4 regions of the Halomonas sp. WWR20 genome follow, and region 3 is predicted to be linked to each of the others. Evidence: predicted binding sites of a transcription regulator. Region 3 holds the regulator's gene; each other region holds the start of a gene.
What was found. The regulator FNR, encoded in region 3, switches genes on or off when oxygen is low (the NO sensors DNR and NnrR bind a similar motif). The targets are predictions, from matches to a motif close to TTGATNTANATCAA.
Positions count from the first base shown of each region.

Region 1: a site for FNR is predicted at 2,232-2,245, ahead of adhP (alcohol dehydrogenase AdhP). Genes of this name have one in related genera too.
Region 2: a site for FNR is predicted at 2,134-2,147, ahead of ACW4DH_RS10615 (nitrate reductase subunit alpha). Genes of this name have one in related genera too.
Region 4: a site for FNR is predicted at 1,811-1,824, ahead of clpB (ATP-dependent chaperone ClpB). Genes of this name have one in related genera too.

Region 1 is NZ_JBTRHR010000004.1:181,663-186,209, reverse strand. It holds gene ACW4DH_RS09360 (NADH:flavin oxidoreductase/NADH oxidase) at 83-1,189, opposite strand; gene ACW4DH_RS09355 (MOSC domain-containing protein) at 1,377-2,168, shown strand; gene adhP (alcohol dehydrogenase AdhP) at 2,334-3,362, shown strand; gene ACW4DH_RS09345 (phosphoribosyltransferase) at 3,477-4,130, opposite strand; gene ACW4DH_RS09340 (manganese catalase family protein) at 4,317-4,547, opposite strand, start outside.
Region 2 is NZ_JBTRHR010000005.1:27,789-32,335, reverse strand. It holds gene ACW4DH_RS10625 (DUF4383 domain-containing protein) at 535-966, shown strand; gene ACW4DH_RS10620 (PAS domain-containing protein) at 1,409-1,777, opposite strand; gene ACW4DH_RS10615 (nitrate reductase subunit alpha) at 2,386-4,547, shown strand, end outside.
Region 3 is NZ_JBTRHR010000005.1:291,841-296,387, forward strand. It holds gene ttcA (tRNA 2-thiocytidine(32) synthetase TtcA) at 1-751, shown strand, start outside; gene ACW4DH_RS11805 (LysR family transcriptional regulator) at 860-1,810, shown strand; gene ACW4DH_RS11810 (hypothetical protein) at 1,928-2,221, opposite strand; gene fnr (fumarate/nitrate reduction transcriptional regulator Fnr) at 2,477-3,220, opposite strand; gene hemN (oxygen-independent coproporphyrinogen III oxidase) at 3,342-4,547, opposite strand, start outside.
Region 4 is NZ_JBTRHR010000011.1:83,487-88,033, reverse strand. It holds gene clpB (ATP-dependent chaperone ClpB) at 1-1,688, opposite strand, end outside; gene pgeF (peptidoglycan editing factor PgeF) at 1,894-2,637, opposite strand; gene rluD (23S rRNA pseudouridine(1911/1915/1917) synthase RluD) at 2,634-3,593, opposite strand; gene ACW4DH_RS17165 (outer membrane protein assembly factor BamD) at 3,822-4,547, shown strand, end outside.

The DNA of each region.
Region 1 (4,547 bases), on a different contig from region 3:
AAGGGTCGCCTGCTGGAGATAGACGCTTCTGACAGTAGCCGGGCTCTATGATACGCCGCACCGCCAACCCGATTAAATTGCCTTAATCATCAATGAGGTTGGCGACATGGATCGGCGTATTGCGGTGTGCCGCACGCGCATACTGGGCGGGCCAGGGCACCTCGTGGCGCAGTGTCTGGGCGGCATGCAGTGGCCAGTACGGGTCGCGTAGCAGTTCGCGTGCCAGCATGACCACATCGGCCTGGCCGGTATGCAGGATGTGCTCGGCCTGCTCGGCGCTGGTGATCATGCCCACTGCGCTGGTGGCGATATCCGCCTCGCGACGTACCCGCTCGGCGAAGGCGGTCTGGTAACCCGGCCCGACGGGAATGCGCGCGGTGGGCGTGGTGCCGCCGGAGGAAACGTCGATCAGGTCGACACCCAGCGCTTTGAGATGCTGGGCGAGCTGCACGGTCTCTTCGATGTTCCAGCCGCCTTCTTCCCAATCGGTGGCCGACAGACGCACGAACAGCGGCCATTCGTCAGGCCATACGCGGCGCACCGCCTCGGTGACCTCGAGCAGCAGCCGGGCGCGATTGTCGAAGCTACCGCCATAGGCGTCCTCGCGCTGATTGCTTAGCGGCGAGAGAAACTGATGCAGCAGGTAGCCATGCGCGGCATGGATCTCGGCGACCTTGAAGCCGGCCTCGAGCGAGCGTTCGGCGGCGCGCACGAAGGCATCGATGACGCCCTGAATCTCCTCGCGGGAGAGTGTCTTCGGGGGGGTGTGGTCGCTGTCGAAGGCAATCGCCGAGGGCGCCACGGTCGGCCAGCCGCCTTCGCTTTCGGGCACGCTGCCGGTCTTGTCCTCCCAGGGGCGCCAAGTGCTGGCCTTGCGCCCGGCGTGGGCGAGCTGAATCGCCGGCACCGCCCCCTGGCTCTCGATGAAGCGGGTAATTCGCGCCAGGGGTGCGAGGTGATCGTCCGACCAGATGCCCAGATCCTGGGGACTGATGCGGCCCTCGGGCACTACCGCGGTCGCTTCCACCATCACGAGCCCGGCCCCGCCGCTGGCACGGCTGCCGAGATGGACCAGGTGCCAGTCGTTGGCCAGGCCGTCGCGGGCCGAATACTGGCACATGGGGGAGACCACGATGCGGTTGGGCAGGGTCAGTTGACGCAGCGTCAGCGGTTCAAACAGTCGGGCCATGATGTCATCCGGATTGCTGAATGGAGACTGTCTATGTGGGGGGCGAGTCTACCGTTTGCAAGCTAATAATCATCCTGGTGTCACCGAAACGTCGGATTATGTACTACCGAGCCAAGCTAAAGAATCCATGCGAGAATACGCAAGTATCACGCTACGCTTACGCTTCGAACCATTCAGGAGTTCTCCCATGCCCAGCCTGTCGGCCATTCACCTCTATCCCATCAAATCCACCGCGGGCCTTGCGGTCGACGCAGGCCAAGTTCGCGAGGAGGGGCTGGTGGGCGATCGCCGCTACATGCTGGCCAAGCCGGACGGCACCTTCGTCACTGCGCGTACACATCCGCAACTGCAGCGAGTCCGGGCCAGTCTCATGGCAGACGGGCTCCGTCTACGGCACGACACTCTGCCCGACATGGCGGTAATCCCCGCCGAGTTCAGTGCCGAGCCCTTCACCACCGAGGTCTGGGCCGATCGCTTTGCGGCGCTGACCACCACCGCAGAACTGGATGCCTGGTTCTCTGACGCTGCGGGCGAGCCGGTGCGGCTGCTGTGGCTGGGCGAACGCTCCGCCCGCTACCGCGAGGCGATCGACAAGCGGGTGAGTTTCGCCGACGGTTATCCCTTGATGTTGATCTCCGAGGCTTCGCTTGAAGATCTCAACTCTCGCACGGCGGACACGCACGTCATGACGCAGTTTCGTCCCAATCTGGTAGCGAGCGGCACGCAGGCCTTCGAAGAGGATCAATGGCAACGGATTCGCATCGGCGAGGTGGTGTTCCGCGTCGCCGCGCCCTGCTCGCGCTGCGCAATGGTCACCGTCGACCCGGCGACAGGGCGGTTCAAGACCAGTCGCGAACCGTTGAAGACCCTGGCCAAGTATCGCCGCGGCGAGAAGGGCAAGGTCTATTTCGGCCAGAACCTGATCGCGGAGAACGAAGGCCGCCTCGCCCTGAATGATTGCATCGAGATTCTCGAATAGTCGGCATCGGTCGGTATCTCGCTGTCATCGCCCGTAGGGATTTTCTCGTCGCAAGAGATGCGCTTGATCCCGGTCAATGCTCCACCGCGTCGCCGGGCCATTATGCTTGCATGATGGTCTTGGCAACAACGGCGGCCCGCGGGCTGCCAGAGCGGGAGATGCGATATGGACAAGACGATGAGAGCGGCCGTGGTAAGGGCCTTCAAGCAGCCGCTGGCGATAGAAGAGGTGGCGGTGCCGCGTCCCGGGCCGGGTGAAGTGCTGGTCAGGATCGCCGCTTCGGGCGTGTGTCATACCGATTTGCATGCTGCGCACGGCGACTGGCCGGTCAAGCCTGCGCCGCCTTTCATTCCCGGCCATGAAGGTGTAGGCCATGTGGCGGCGGTGGGAGCAGGGGCGACCCACGTCAAGGAAGGGGATCGCGTCGGCATCCCTTGGCTGTACTCGGCCTGCGGCCATTGCGAGCATTGTCTCGGCGGCTGGGAGACGCTGTGCGAAACGCAGCGGAACACCGGCTATTCGGTCAATGGCGGTTTCGCCGACTATACCCTGGCGCAGGCCGACTATGTGGGACGTCTGCCGGACAACATCGGTTTTGTCGATATCGCGCCGGTGCTTTGCGCTGGCGTCACCGTCTACAAGGGGCTGAAGATGACCGATACCCGCCCCGGCCAGTGGGTGGTGATTTCCGGCATCGGCGGGTTGGGGCACATGGCAGTACAATACGCCAAGGCCATGGGGCTGAACGTGGCGGCGGTGGACATCGACGACAGCAAGCTGGCGCTGGCCGAGCGCCTCGGCGCGAGCGTTACCGTCAACGCGCTGCACACCGATCCCGCGGCGTATCTGAAGAAAGCCATCGGTGGGGCACACGGCGTGCTGGTCACCGCAGTCTCGCCCAAGGCCTTCGAGCAGTCGCTGGGGATGGTACGCCGCGGGGGTACCGTCTCGCTCAATGGTCTGCCGCCCGGGGATTTTCCACTGCCGATCTTCGATATGGTGCTCAATGGCATCACGGTGCGGGGCTCCATCGTGGGCACGCGCAGCGATCTGCAGGAAGCACTGGACTTCGCCAGCGAAGGCAAGGTCAAGGCCACGGTTTCCACCGACAGACTGGAAAACATCAATGCCGTACTCGAACGTCTCTATCGCGGTCAGATCGAGGGACGTGTGGTACTCGACATGATGAGCTGACAGCGGGGCCTGGTTTACCGACCAGGCCCCGACTGATACGACTGCTCGACGGGATGGAGGGCGCATTGCGCCATCCTTCGTGCCCGATGCAGGTGAGTGCTTCCCGCGCCCATATCACTTCTGGCCGAGCGACGCCGCGAGACACTCTATGACTTCCTCGTCGCTGGTCTGGTTGAAATCTTCATACCACTGTCCCACGCCGCCGAAGGACTCGGGCGTGGCCAGACACACCAGGGCATCGACTTCGCTTTCCAATTCGGCCGCCGTGTCAGGAGGCGCCACCGGTACCGCGACAATGCATTCGCGAGCGCCCAATTTCTGTAGCGCCTGTACCGCCGCGCGCATGCTGGCGCCGGTGGCGATGCCGTCGTCGACCAGGATGACCTGACGGTCGCGCAGGTCGGGATAGGGACGCTCGCCACGATAGGTTCGCTCGCGGCGCTCCAGCTCACGGGTCTCGCTGAGGGTGATACGCTGTACGTCGTCGGGAGCGATACCCAGACGTGTGATCAGCGGATGATTCATGAACGTGACGCCACCACTGGCGATGGCGCCCATCGCCACCTCTTCCTGACCGGGAACCCCAAGCTTGCGCACGATCATCACGTCAAGCGGGGCATCGAACGCCTTGGCAATCTGGGCGGCCACCGGCACACCGCCTCGCGGCAACCCCAGCACGAGCGGGTTGTCGAGGTCGAGGAAGCTCTGAACTTGCTGTGCCAAAGCCTGTCCGGCTTCGACACGATTGGTAAACGGAAGTTGTGCCATGTTTACCTCCGAAAGCTTGTCGCATTTCCACTCGATTCGTCGCACTCTCAGCGTGGAACACTTTCGACAAACAGCCAAGCGGGGCTTTGAACAATCCCTTCAATACTTGCCAGCCCACCCCCGCAGACATGAAAAAGCCGACGGAATACCGCCGGCTTGTTCGCTCGGGCACGAAAAAATGTTGTTTTACATCTGTTCTTTCTGGGCGCCTGAACCCGGGCGTGCCTTGCCGAGAGTGGGAACTTCACCTTCCGGCTCCGGCTGCTGCTTGACCGAGAATTCGCCGCGGCCATCGAAGGCCGGTCCGCTGGACCAGCGGCCTTCCGGCGCCTGCGAATCCAGATGGGTGTTGAGATAATAGTAAGAGTGGTGCAGGTTCTCGTGATCTTCGGGTACGGAGTTGGGAATCGGCAGTGA
Region 2 (4,547 bases), 260 kb from region 3:
CTGGGCAAAGACGCAATACGTCTCGCTTCACGGCTCCGCCAGCAGTGTGCTCATTGGCCACCCTGCTCGCTCTCCTTAGCCATGCGTTGAATGCATAAGCCCGAAGCTTGGCTGCTCGCGAGAAAGGACCTTTCCCTTCCCTGCGGCCTAGCATCACGGCATGGATAGATAAATCAAGGCCATACGGGCCGAAACGATGGGATATCCCATAGTATATTCAGCGTAGCTGACACATGTGCTACGTCACTTTAACCACGGATAAAATCCGCACACTCTTCCCACCTTAACCATTCAGGCCACGCTCACCACGGTCCGCGCCAAGCCGTATCGTCGATATTTTAATGTTTTCAACCCGACGGAGCGGTAATAGCCTCCCCAAGTTCGCATGAACCTTCTACTCTTACTCAGGCGAAATATCGGCTTTCGTCTACGCATCAAGGAATGGCCTGAGCTCACGGCAGACTGAGATTCTTGCCATAGCGTACTTAACGAACCCAGGCATTGACGCTTAATCCAAACGGAACAGGAGGCCTTATGGTCAAGAAGTTTGCGCTTATCTTCGGGATTATTTATACCCTCGTCGGGATACTGGGTTTTATCCCCGGCCTTGTCACCATGCCCGACATGACGGGTGAACTGGCAGTTGACGCTGGACACGGCAGGTTGCTCGGCCTGTTCCCGGTCAACTTCCTGCATAACCTGGTGCACTTGGCGGTGGGTATTTGGGGAATTGTCGCTGCGAAGAGCTTTTCGGCGGCCGTGGTTTACGCAAAGGCCAACGCGGTACTGTTCGCCCTGCTGGCCATTCTCGGGTTAATTCCCGCCACCAACACGCTGTTTGGACTCACGCCACTGTATGGCAACGATATCTGGCTCCATATTCTCAACGCCCTAGTCGCAGGCTACTTCGGCTTCGGTCCTCCTGCCGGCGCAAAAGCCGAAACGAGCAAGCATCGGCCCCAGTAAGCTACCTATTAGATGCAAAGCGAAAGGGGACGATACGTCCCCTTTTCTGATCAATATTGTATATACCCCAACCCCACCTAACGTTTCCGCCAATACAGCAAGCACCTGCCGTTTTCTCGGCCCACATCGGCAGCACCGCGAATCCAATTGCTGGATAAGCCGCTCTGACCGCTCGCCGACTTCGAGCTTGCGGCCGCCGACCTCCACCGGCCGGGTAGTGATTCGACGGTTGGCAGACTGGCTAGGCTTCGTCTGAAAAGTCGACGAGCGATGGCCAGGCAAGACAAAAATTGGCGAAAAGACGGAGTTTACGGGTTGTAAATGAGTATTTTGAGTCAATTTTAACGCCGCATGGTCGAGCGCAGGCACTTTTCGGATAAAGCCTAGGATCAGCCGGGGACCAAGCCTACCGCCAGGGTAGGATTCGATTGGTCTGAACCGACTATTCGGTCGGCCGACAAAAGGCCGCTGCACCGACCACTCTCCCGCTATCATCCGCGATTAGAGCGAAACTTACCTCGACGTAACAGGCCTGGCCAGCCGCCGTCTGTGCCCGAGTCCGAACGAACTGGCCTCCCAGGCGAGCCACGCCCGAGCCCATCGCCTGCTCGAAACCATGCCAGTGTGCCGCACGTAGTTTTTCAGGAATAATCAGGTCGAGGCTTTGCCCGAGCGCCTGCTCAGCGGTGTATCCAAAAATCTGCTCCGCAACTTGATTCCAATACCGGATAAGACCCGTGCGATCGGCATAGACCGTGGCGAGTGGGTTGGCTTCCAGTATGGAGTCCAAGGTATTCGAGGGTAGGGTCATACGTATCTCCCATGGGAACAAAACTAGCGCTTGCCAAATAGCTTAACCATCAGTTCGGAGCGAATACTGGTTATCTTAAATCCAACTTCTCGAAAAAAATTCATAAGTAGAATGCTTTCCGAGGTTCTTAACGGATATTGCATAACGTATTGCAGTTTCACGTTGCATATTCAGATTGCGTATCCCGCATTGTAATCATGAGGCTTCTGCGCCATTTAATGTTCAGAGGCTCTGACATATTGTTAACCCAACTTACACCATAGGGTCTTCAAGGTTATTACAAATTATCTTCGCCAGGGCCCATGCATACCCTGACACTGTGGTAATCACTATTGCGCCCCTTAGCCAGCAAACCCTTGACTCAGATCAACCGAAAGAGAATGCATAAGGTGCAGTTTACTGGCTTTTGTCGCAACTTTCCTTTCCAAGGTGGCAACCAACGACAGGAATTTATCAGGCAATACAATAAGTTGCGAGCCTAGTCTGGACAATTAGGCTTTTTCCAAAACCGCTCTACTCCTACTGCAGGGGCTTTGACTTCTCACCGAGGCGATACCAGCTTTGAATAAGTGAAGTGCACCACAGGCCCAGAACTTAGGGACGGATCGATGAGCCATTTTCTTGACCGCCTGACATACTTTCGCCGCCGCCAGGATCGATTCTCGGATGGGCACGGAATTACAACCGATGAGTCTCGTGAGTGGGAAGATGCTTACCGCAAGCGCTGGGCATCGGACAAGATCGTACGTTCGACTCATGGCGTGAACTGTACAGGCTCCTGCTCCTGGAAGATCTACGTTAAGGGAGGCATCGTCACGTGGGAGACGCAACAGACCGACTATCCGCGCACCCGTCCCGATCTGCCTAATCACGAGCCACGCGGTTGTCCGCGTGGCGCCAGCTACAGTTGGTATCTCTACTCGGGTACACGCGTCAAATACCCACTCGTTCGTGCGCGGCTGCTGCGGGCGTGGCGCGAGGCACGCGAGACCAAGTCGCCGGTGGCGGCCTGGCGTCATCTGGTGCAGAACCCCGAAACGCGCTCCAGTTGGGTGTCACGGCGTGGCCGCGGCGGTTTCATCCGCGCCGACTGGGAGGAGGTCAACGAGCTCATTGCCGCTGCCAACGCCTATACCATCAAGGAGTATGGCCCCGACCGCATCGCCGGCTTTTCGCCGATCCCGGCCATGTCCATGGTCTCCTATGCCTCCGGTACCCGCTATCTGAGCCTGATCGGTGGTACCGTCCTGAGCTTCTACGACTGGTATTGCGATTTGCCGCCATCCTCGCCGCAAACCTGGGGCGAGCAGACCGACGTGCCGGAGTCGGCGGACTGGTACAACTCGGGTTTCCTGCTGGTGTGGGGCTCCAACATCCCCCAGACCCGCTCGCCGGACGCGCATTTCTACACCGAGGTTCGCTACAAGGGCACCAAGAGTGCTGTAGTTTCGCCGGATTACTCCGAGGCTTCCAAGTTCGGCGATATCTGGCTGCACCCCAAGCAGGGTACCGACGCCGCACTCGCTTTGGCGCTGGGTCACGTGGTGCTGCGCGAATACCACGTCGACCGCCAGGTCCCCTACTTCGACGACTACGCCCGCCGCTTTACCGACATGCCCTTCCTGGTGAAGCTGGTCGAACGCGACGGTCGCATGATTCCCGATCGTCTGGTTCGTGCCGCCGATTTCGAGGGCGCACTCGGCGAGACCAATAATCCCGATTGGAAACCGGTCGCGTTTGACGAGATCAGCGGCAGGGTCGTATGCCCGCTGGGTAGTTCCGGCTACCGCTGGGGCGAGGAAGGCAAGTGGAACCTGGAGGAGAAGGACGGCCGGGGCCGAGAGGTGCACCTCGGGCTCAGCCTGGCGGAGAAAAGCGATGACGTCGTTGCCGTTGCCTTCCCGTATTTCGGCACGGTGGCGCCGGAGACCTTCGTCGCCACCGAGCATGACGAGATCCTGATGCGAAACGTGCCGGTGAAGGCACTGGATCTGGTGGACGGCAAGGCCTACGTCGCCTCCACCTATGACCTGTTCCTGGCCAACTATGGCATCGATCGCGGCCTCGGCGGCGATAACGTCGCCGCCAGCTACGACGACAACCTCCCGTTCACACCAGCCTGGGCCGAGAAGGTCTGCGGTGTGCCGCGCGATGCGATCATCCAGGTGGCGCGCGAGTTCGCCACCAACGCCGAGAAGACCAACGGCCGCTCGATGGTCATCGTCGGCGCCGGCCTCAACCACTGGTACCACATGGACATGAGCTATCGCGGCATCATCGCACTGCTCACCATGTGCGGCTGTATTGGCCAAAGTGGCGGCGGCTGGGCGCACTACGTTGGCCAGGAGAAGCTGCGTCCGCAGACCGGCTGGCAGCCGCTGGCTTTCGCCAGCGACTGGCTGCGGCCGACGCGCCACATGAACGGCACCAGCTTCTTCTATGCGCATACCGACCAGTGGCGCTACGAGTCGTTGAAAATCTCCGACATCCTGTCGCCGACGGCACCGGTCGGCGACTGGTCGGGGGCGATGATCGACTACAACGTGCGTGCCGAACGCATGGGTTGGCTGCCCAGCGCGCCGCAGCTGCAGAGCAATCCCATCGAAATCGGCCGCCAGTTCGTCGAGCGTGGCGCCGACCCGCTCAAGGCCGTTCCCGAGGCGCTCAAGTCCGGTGAGCTCAAGATGGCCTGCCACGACCCGGACAATCCCAAGAACTGGCCGCGCAACATGTTCTTCTGGCGTTCCAACGTGCTGGGGGCGAGCGGCAA
Region 3 (4,547 bases):
TGACGGCGACAAGGTCATGGTCTGCCTTTCGGGCGGCAAGGACTCCTATACCATGCTGGAGATCCTGATGAACCTGCGGCGTAACGCCCCGGTGCGTTTCGAGCTGGTGGCGGTCAATCTCGACCAGAAGCAGCCGGGGTTTCCCGAGCATGTGTTGCCCGAGTACCTCGAACGTTTGGACGTGCCCTACCATATCCTCGAGCGGGATACCTATTCGGTGGTCAAGGAGAAGACGCCCGAGGGCAAGACCACCTGCGCGTTGTGCTCAAGGTTGCGGCGCGGCTCGCTGTACGGTTTCGCCGAGGAGATCGGCGCCAACAAGGTGGCGCTTGGCCATCACCGCGAGGATATTCTCGAGACGCTGTTTCTCAACATGTTCTTCGGCGGCACTCTGAAAGCGATGCCGCCCAAGCTGCTCTCCGATGATGGCAAGAATATCGTCATCCGCCCGCTCGCCTACTGCCGCGAAGCCGATATCGCCGAGTTCGCCCGGCTCATGGAATTTCCCATCATTCCCTGCAACCTGTGCGGCTCGCAGCCCAACCTGCAGCGTCAGGTGGTCAAGGAGATGCTCGCCGACTGGGAGACAAAGCACCCCGGACGCCTGGAAACCATGTTCAAGGCGGTGACCAACGTGGCGCCATCGCAGCTTGCCGATCGTAACCTGTTCGACTTCGAGGGACTGGAGGCCAAGCAGGCGGCATTGCTGGACAGCCGCATCGAGGCATTCGACCTGCTACGTCAGGCCTAGCCAGCGTTGCAGGTCGCATAGTCAAGCCGTGTGTCGCATCGGCCGACGTCATGGTTCTGGCAGAAGGGCGCAGTAGGACGGGCAGCGGGCCGCAAGAGGATCGAAGCGATGGACAGGGCATCTCGCCTGCTGCTGTTACTCGACATCGTCGAAGCGGGCAGCTTTACCAAGGCGGCGGACCGGCGAAACGTCAATCGCTCTGTCATCTCCCGCCAGATTGGCCACCTCGAAGAGGACCTTCAGGTACGTCTGTTCAACCGTTCGACGCGTAGCCTGTCGCTGACCGATGTCGGTCGGGAAATCTACCAGCGCAGCCTGTTGCTGCGCGCGACGCTCGAGGAAACCGAAGAGGTCGCCAGTGCCTACCACGGAACTCCGAAAGGCACTCTCAAGGTGTCTTGCCCTACCCACTTCGGGCGCTTGTATGTGGACAAGGCGGTACGCATATTTCTCGAACGCTATCCCGAAACGCACGTTGAACTTCAACTTGAAGAGCGCACCGTGGATATCATCGGCGGCGGTTACGATCTTGCGATACGCTTGTTACCGCTTGAAGACTCCAACCTGATCGCACGTCCTCTCGCGCGCAATCGCCCTATCATGTGTGCCAGCCCGGCCTTTATCGAACGCTTTGGCATGCCGAAAACCATTGAGGAGTTGGCGCAACTGCCTGCGGCTATCTATTCGCGCGACGGGCTGGTGCTCGACAGCGTGCGCTATACCAATCCTCAAGGGGGCACGGAAAGGATACCGTTGTATACCCGGTTACGCTCCAATGATCCTCTGGCCGTTTACAGTACCATGCGCCACGGATTGTGTTTCGGCGTGCTGTCGAGCTTCGTATTCAATGAGGAAATCACCAAGGGGGATCTGTTGCCGTTGCTGCCTCAACTGCCCTTGATGGATTATCCCGACATCCATATCGTTTATCCCCATCGTGAATATTTGCCGCTGAAGACGGCACGCTTTGTGGACTGCCTAAAAGAAGTGGTAGGTGATCCTCCGGTCTGGGAGCGCAGCATTCCCGGCTTTGCAAGCATGTACGGGCATGGAGGCTAAGATTGCTTTGCGGGCCTGCTCGACACCCCAAAAAAACCCGCCTAAGCGGGTTTTTTACGATTATCGAGACTGCTGACGAGTAGTCCTCAATAATTCTCAAGGGCAGCCTGTTACGCCTTATTCGGCTGTCGGGCCGATATCCAGCAATGGCTCGTTGACGTCCTCGAAAGCTTGCGCAATAGCGTTACGTGGCTCCTGAGACGTCAGTGACGGCGCAAAAGTGTGCGCGGCACTGGTATGGGTGCTCATGGTACGGGCCAACGGGTTACCGACATCCGCGAACGCCAGCGCCATGGCGGCATGACGATCGTTTTCTACGAAAGTGCTTTGCGGTGCGACGGCTGCCATCGCGGTGCTGGTAGTGACGGCAAGCACCAGGGCGGAGAGCGCTGCAAATGATGTAGATCGCATGATTAGCTTCCTTAAACATGTGGATAGCCAGCAAGACGAGAAAGCTTTTGAAGCAGAACGTATTCGCGCCTTTCTGTATGAAGCTAATTATACGCTTTGAAATAATATGATAAACGCATGAAAGGGCATATCACTGTTGTCATGAATGCAACAATGTCTGGGAGGGCGGAGGGTGATGCCGTCGGCACCGAAAGAGGGGACGAAGATTGCATGCGTGACGCCGGCTAAAAAGCTGGCGCCATGGTCAAATCGTGTTTAGTGGCAACCTTCGCCTTCGGCGAGGGCGGACAGCGCATCGAGGTCCAGAACGTGGACCTCGCGGCCCTGAACGGAAACCAGGCCTTGTTGCTGAAAACGGCTCAGAATGCGACTGACGGTTTCTACCGCCAAGCCCAGATAGTTGCCGATATCGGCGCGTGACATCGACAGGCGAAAGCTGTAGGGGGAGTAGCCGCGCCGTCTGAACCGCATCGACAGGGTGGTAAAGAAGTTGGCCAGACGCTCGTCGGCGGTCTTGCGTGACAATAGGCGCATCATGCGTCGGTCATCGCGCATCTCCTTGCTCATGCTGCGGTACAGCTGATTGCGCAATTGAGGAAGCTTTTCGGAGAGCACATCCAGACGGTCGAAGGGAATCTCGCAGACCGTGGTGGTTTCAAGAGCGATGACGCTCCCTAGATACTTCTGTTCATCGATGCCATCGAGACCGACCAGCTCGCTGGGCAGGTAGAAGTTGGTCAGCTGTTCCTCACCGGTACTGTCGGTGGTGACCTGCTTGAGACTTCCGGAGCGTACGGCATATACGCTCATGAAGGGGGTCCCCTGGCGGAACAGAACTTCACCTTTCTTCAAAGGAGCGCGACGCTGAATGATGGCGTCGAACTGGCTCATGTCCTCGAGCGCCAGCGCCAACGGCAGGCATAACGAGCTCAGGCTGCACGTCTGGCAGCGTGTCTCATTCAAACGAGCGTGTCGTGATGTGGCGACCGGGCTTAGCATGATGTCCTCCAGAATTGGCGGCTAATGGACATTATGACGGAAGTCCGGAGTGGAAAAAAGCGCTGTATTCGCCGTGCAACTTTTTGTATTTTTATATTCTAAACATTAGGCGAGAATGACGTTACATATCAGGCGCTAACGGTTCAACGAAGGTTGATGCCAGATAACGTATGGCCAAGCGTCCCAGCGGCGTGACGCGCAGATGTGTGGCGTCGCGTTCGATCAAACCGTCGCGTTCGGCGTGGATCAGGCGAGACAGGATGTCTGCGAAGTACTCAGTGGCATCGACGCCGAACGTTTCACTCAGTTGGGTGAAATCCAAGGCCCCGTCACACACCAGCCGCTCGATGGCGTAGCGGCGGAGTTGTTGATCCAGACTCAGTTGCATTCCTCTGGCGACCGCCAGGTGAGAGGTATCGAGGTGGCGCTGCCACTCGTCGATAGAGGTTGCGTTCTGGGTACAGTAATTCCCGACTTGGCTGATGGCCGCGACCCCCAGCCCTATCAAGTCGCTCTCGGCCTGCGCGCTAAACCCCTGGAGGGTCCATTTGAGGCGAGCTCCTCGCTGGGCGATGGCCAAGGAGTCGTCGCGGCGGACAAAGTATCCCATACCGAGATGCTGGTAGTTCGCTGCGCCGAGCCTTTCGTGAGCGCCGCGTAGAATCGCCAGTTTTTCCTCCTCACCGGGCAAGTCGGCGCCATTGATGCGCCGTTGCAGGCGGACACGTTGCGGCTGATGGGCGTAATCATGCAGTGAAATTCGGGCTGGCATCAGCTCGATGACTTGTTCGAGTGTCGCCTGGAAGCTGCCTTGGGTCTGGTGAGGCAGACCGTGGGTCAGGTCGATATTCAGCGAGCGGAAGCCCAGACGCATGGCTTCGTCGATCAGGATCTCGACCAGTTGGCGTGGCTGGATACGGTTGATGGCGCGCTGTACCTGCGGGTTCAGATCCTGTACGCCGAGATTCAGGCGATTGAAGCCCAGCGCTTGCAGGTGGCGCAAGGTGAAGACATTGGTCTCGCGGGGATCGATATCGATGGCATAGTCGCGATCCGGCAGGCTGGAAAGCCCGAAGTGAAAGTCGAGCTGGTCGACCAGTGCGCTCATCTGATCCAGGGACAGCAACGTCGGCGTACCACCGCTCCAGTACAGTTGTGTGAGCGTGCGCGAAGGGCGCAAATGCTTGGCAAACAGCGCCATTTCCCGCTCAAGGCTCGCCAGGTAGGGGCCGGTCAGCCGTGCTGATCCGTCGAGGATGGGATAGCGGTCGCAATGGAAGCAGGCGCTGCGGCAAAACGGAACATGCACATACACGGACAGGCTGCG
Region 4 (4,547 bases), on a different contig from region 3:
AGCAGCTTGTCCCGTTCCCCCTCGAGCATCTTGGCCACCGGAATGCCGGTCCAGCGCGACACGACCTCGGCGATCTCCTCTTCGGTAACGTTGGAGCGCAGCAGCTGATGGCGCGAGGTATCGGCCTCATCGCTCTCTCCCGCCTCGGCGATCTTTTTCTCGAGGTTGGGAATCACCCCATATTGCAGCTCGGACATGCGCCCCAGATCACCCTGGCGGCGTGCTGCCTCGAGATCGATACGTGCCTGTTCGAGGTCGGCCTTGTACTGCGCCGCGCCCTGAATGCTGGCTTTCTCAGACTTCCACACTTCTTCGAGATCCGCATACTCGCGGGAAAGTTCGCTAATCTGCTCCTCAAGGCTCTCCAGACGCTTGCGCGACGCCTCGTCGGTTTCCTTCTTGAGCGCCTCACGCTCCATCTTGAGCTGAATCAAGCGTCGGTCGAGGCGGTCCATCTCCTCGGGCTTGGAATCCAGTTCCATGCGAATGCGCGACGCCGCCTCGTCGATCAGATCGATGGCCTTGTCGGGCAGCTGGCGGTCGGTGATATAACGAGTCGACAGCTTGGCCGCGGCAATGATCGCCGAGTCAGTGATATCGACACCGTGGTGCACCTCGTAGCGCTCCTTCAAGCCACGCAGGATGGCGATGGTGTCCTCCTCGCTCGGCTCGTCGACCAGCACCTTCTGGAAACGGCGCTCCAGCGCAGCATCCTTCTCGATGTACTGACGATACTCGTTGAGCGTGGTCGCGCCCACGCAGTGCAGCTCGCCGCGCGCCAAGGCCGGCTTCAACATGTTGCCGGCATCCATGGCGCCCTCGGCCTTGCCGGCGCCGACCATGGTGTGCAGCTCGTCGATGAACAGGATCACCCGGCCCTCCTCCTTGGAGAGCTCGTTCAACACCGCCTTCAAGCGCTCCTCGAACTCGCCGCGAAACTTGGCCCCGGCCAGCAACGAGCCCATGTCGAGTGCCAGGACGCGTTTGTCCTTGAGCCCCTCGGGCACCTCGCCGTTGATGATGCGCTGAGCGAGCCCTTCGACGATGGCGGTCTTGCCCACCCCGGGCTCGCCGATCAGCACCGGGTTGTTCTTGGTGCGCCGCTGCAGGACTTGGATCGTGCGACGGATCTCGTCGTCACGGCCGATCACCGGATCGAGCTTGCCGTCGGCGGCCCGTGCAGTCAGGTCGGTGGTGTATTTATCCAACGCCTCGCGGTTCTCCTCGGCACCGGCGTCGTTGACACTGGCGCCGCCCCGCAGGCTGTCGATGGCCGTGACAACCGCCTTGCGAGTCAACCCGGCCCGGGTCAGCACCTTGGTCACCGCGTGGTTCATTTCCAGCGCCGCCAGCAATACCAGCTCACTGGCGATGTATTGATCGCCCCGCGCCTGGGCCTCGCGATCGGCGAGGTTGAACAGCCTCGCCAGATCCTGCGACATCTGAACATTGCCGTCGAACTGGCCAATCACGGGCAAATTGCTGAGATACTCATCCAGACCGCTGCGCAACTGACCAAGGTCACCGCCGGCTTTCTGAATCAGTCCCTTGAGCCCGCTGTCTTGGGCGTCGAGCAGTGCCAGCAGCACGTGTCCGGGATCCAGCTGTCCGTGACTGCGCCCCACCGCCAACGACTGAGCGTCGGCGAGCGCGTTCTGCAGCTTGCTGGTCATTTTATCGATTCGCATCGAATTCCTCCCTTGGGGCACGGCGGCGTTCGGACGCGCCGGCCCGGTCATTTAGCATTGACACAAAAATGGAGGTATGTTGGGGGACTTTCAAGGCGGGACGCGTGGAAAACTCACGCACCTTGACGCAACGCAAGCCATGACGGGCGTACCCGTCTGATCAGTCAGGGCCGGCCGACGCGCAGCAGACCGTGAACGCGGGATCTCAGCGCAACCAGATCACGCTGGCCATCCGCCCGGTTCTGCCGTCATCGCGCCGATGGGAGTAGAAGCGCGGTTCGCTGGCGGTGCAGAAATGTCCGCCACTGATATGCCCCACTCCCAAACGCTCCAGGCGCAGGCGCGCCAGGCGGTAAAGATCGGCCATGTAGTGCCCAAGCCGATAGGGGCTGGGTTCGAAGGCGCTGGCCGCCTCTTTCTGGACCGCGACGAAGGCGTCATAGACCTCGGCACCGACTTCGAACTGGGCATTGGAAATGGCCGGCCCCAGCCAGGCCATGAGGTGCTGCGGCTCGCAGCCCAACGCCGCCACACTGGCCTCGACCACCCCGCCCGCCAGACCGCGCCAGCCGGCATGAGCGATGCCCACTCGTGAGCCCCGGCGATCACACAGCAACACCGGCAGGCAGTCGGCGGTCAGGACCACGCAGGCATACTGCTTATCGAACGCCACTGCAGCATCGGCCGGGGGCGTCGTGGCCTGATAGCTCTGCTGTACCCTTGCGCCATGCACTTGATCGAGCCACAGCAACGGCCGCTCGTCATCGAGCTGCTGGGTCAGTAGCTCCCGGCAGCGCGCCACGCTTGCGGCGTCGTCACCGACATGCGAGGCCGGATTGAACGCCGCGAAATCGCCTTGGCTGGGCCCCGTTTCACGGGTGGTGACGAAGGCTCCCACCGTACTCGGCGCCGGCCAGTCGGGTAGAATCAGGCTCGGTTGTGCACTCATTTTCGCGCCTCGCTATCGTCACGCAGGTAGTCGAGCAGCATCAGCAGATCATCCGGCAAGCCCGCCTGGAATTCCACCCGCTCCCCACTCGCCGGATGAATGAAGGCCAGCTTGCGCGCATGCAGAGCCTGGCGCGGAAACTCGCGCAGGATCTCCTTCAACGTCTGCGAGGCTCCCGCCGGCACCTTGAGACGCCCGGCGTAAAGCGCATCGCCGATCAGCGGGAATCGCTTGTGCGCCAGATGCACGCGGATCTGATGGGTGCGCCCCGTCTCCAACCGACACCGCACGTAGGTATGGCCACGAAAGCGCTCCACCACCCGGTAGTGCGTCACGGCCGGCTTACCCGAGGCCGTCACCGCCTGACGCTTGCGGTCCTTGGGGTGGCGGCCAATCGGCGCGTCGACGGTGCCGCCCGAGGTCATCACACCGATGACGATGGCGTCATACTCGCGGGACACGGTGCGGGCCTGGAGCTGTTCGACCAGCGCGGTCTGCGCCGCCAGCGTCTTGGCCACCACCATCAATCCCGACGTGTCCTTGTCGAGTCGGTGCACGATACCCGCCCGCGGCACGGCGGCCAGTGCGGCGCAATGATGCAATACGGCATTGAGCAGCGTGCCGTCGGGGTTGCCCGCGGCAGGATGCACCACCAACCCCACCGGCTTGTTGATCACCAGCACATGGTCGTCTTCGTAAACGATATCCAGATCGATGGCCTGGGGCTCCCAGCGTTCGCTCTCCTCCAGCACCGCATCGAGGATCAGCTGTTCGCCACCAAAGACCTTGTCCTTGGGCCGCGCCTGGCCGCCATCGAGAGTCAGCGCCCCCTGGTTGATCCAGCTCTTGAGACGCTCACGGGAGAACTCCGCGAACAATTCGGCGGCCGCCTGGTCCAAGCGCATGCCCAGCATGGAATCGGGGATGCGTTCAACGCGGTGCAGGATATCTGGCATAGGAGAGAATCTGTCCCATTTCGCCGACGCGGGCGTTTGCTTTATAGTGGGTCGAATTTGGCGGATTGTAGCAGCCTGCTGCATGTGACGCTGCCCCTGAACGACGGGTTTCCCTCGCGGGCCTTGAGACAGGCCAGCGGCACGTTTTTTCATAATACCGTCGGGGGCCGTTCACATCGGGAACGCTGCCGGTATGGCCGTCTTGGAATGTTTGACACGAGGATGACGATGCGACTCTCTTCCCTTGGCGCGCTGGTGCTCGCCAGTGCGCTGCTTGCCGGCTGTGCCAGCAATGAGCCTGCGCCCGACCTGCAGGAGCAGGATCTCTATCAACAGGCCCAGACTGCGCTGGACGCCGGACGCTACACCACCGCCGTGGAGCAGCTCGAGGCCCTCGACACGCGCTTCCCGTTCGGCCGTTATGCCGAGCAGGCCCAGTTGGAACTCATCTACGCTTACTATCAGGTCGAGAACTGGGAGGCTGCACGCGCCGCCGCCAGCCGCTTCATCCGTCTGCAGCCCGACCACCCTCAGGTGGACTATGCCTATTACATGCGCGGCCTGGCGGCATATCAGGCGGGACGTTTCAGCCTCGAGGGACTTGAGCTGATCGACATTTCCAAGCGCGATCTTGGCGCGAGTCGTGATGCCTATGTGGACTTCGGCGAGTTGGTGCGCCGCTTTCCGGACAGTCGCTACGCTCCCGACGCCCGCCAGCGCATCATCTATCTGCGTAATGTCCTGGCCCGCCACGAGTTGCAGATTGCCGACTTCTATCTGCGCAAGGGCGCCTACGTCGCCGCAGTGCAACGGGGTCGCTGGGTGATCGAGCACTACCCCAAATCCCCGGCGACGCGCGATGCGCTGGCAGTGATGGTCGAAGGCTATCTGGGGCTCGACATGCGCGATCGCGCCCGTGACGTCCTGGCCACGCTGATCGAGAACGACCCGGAC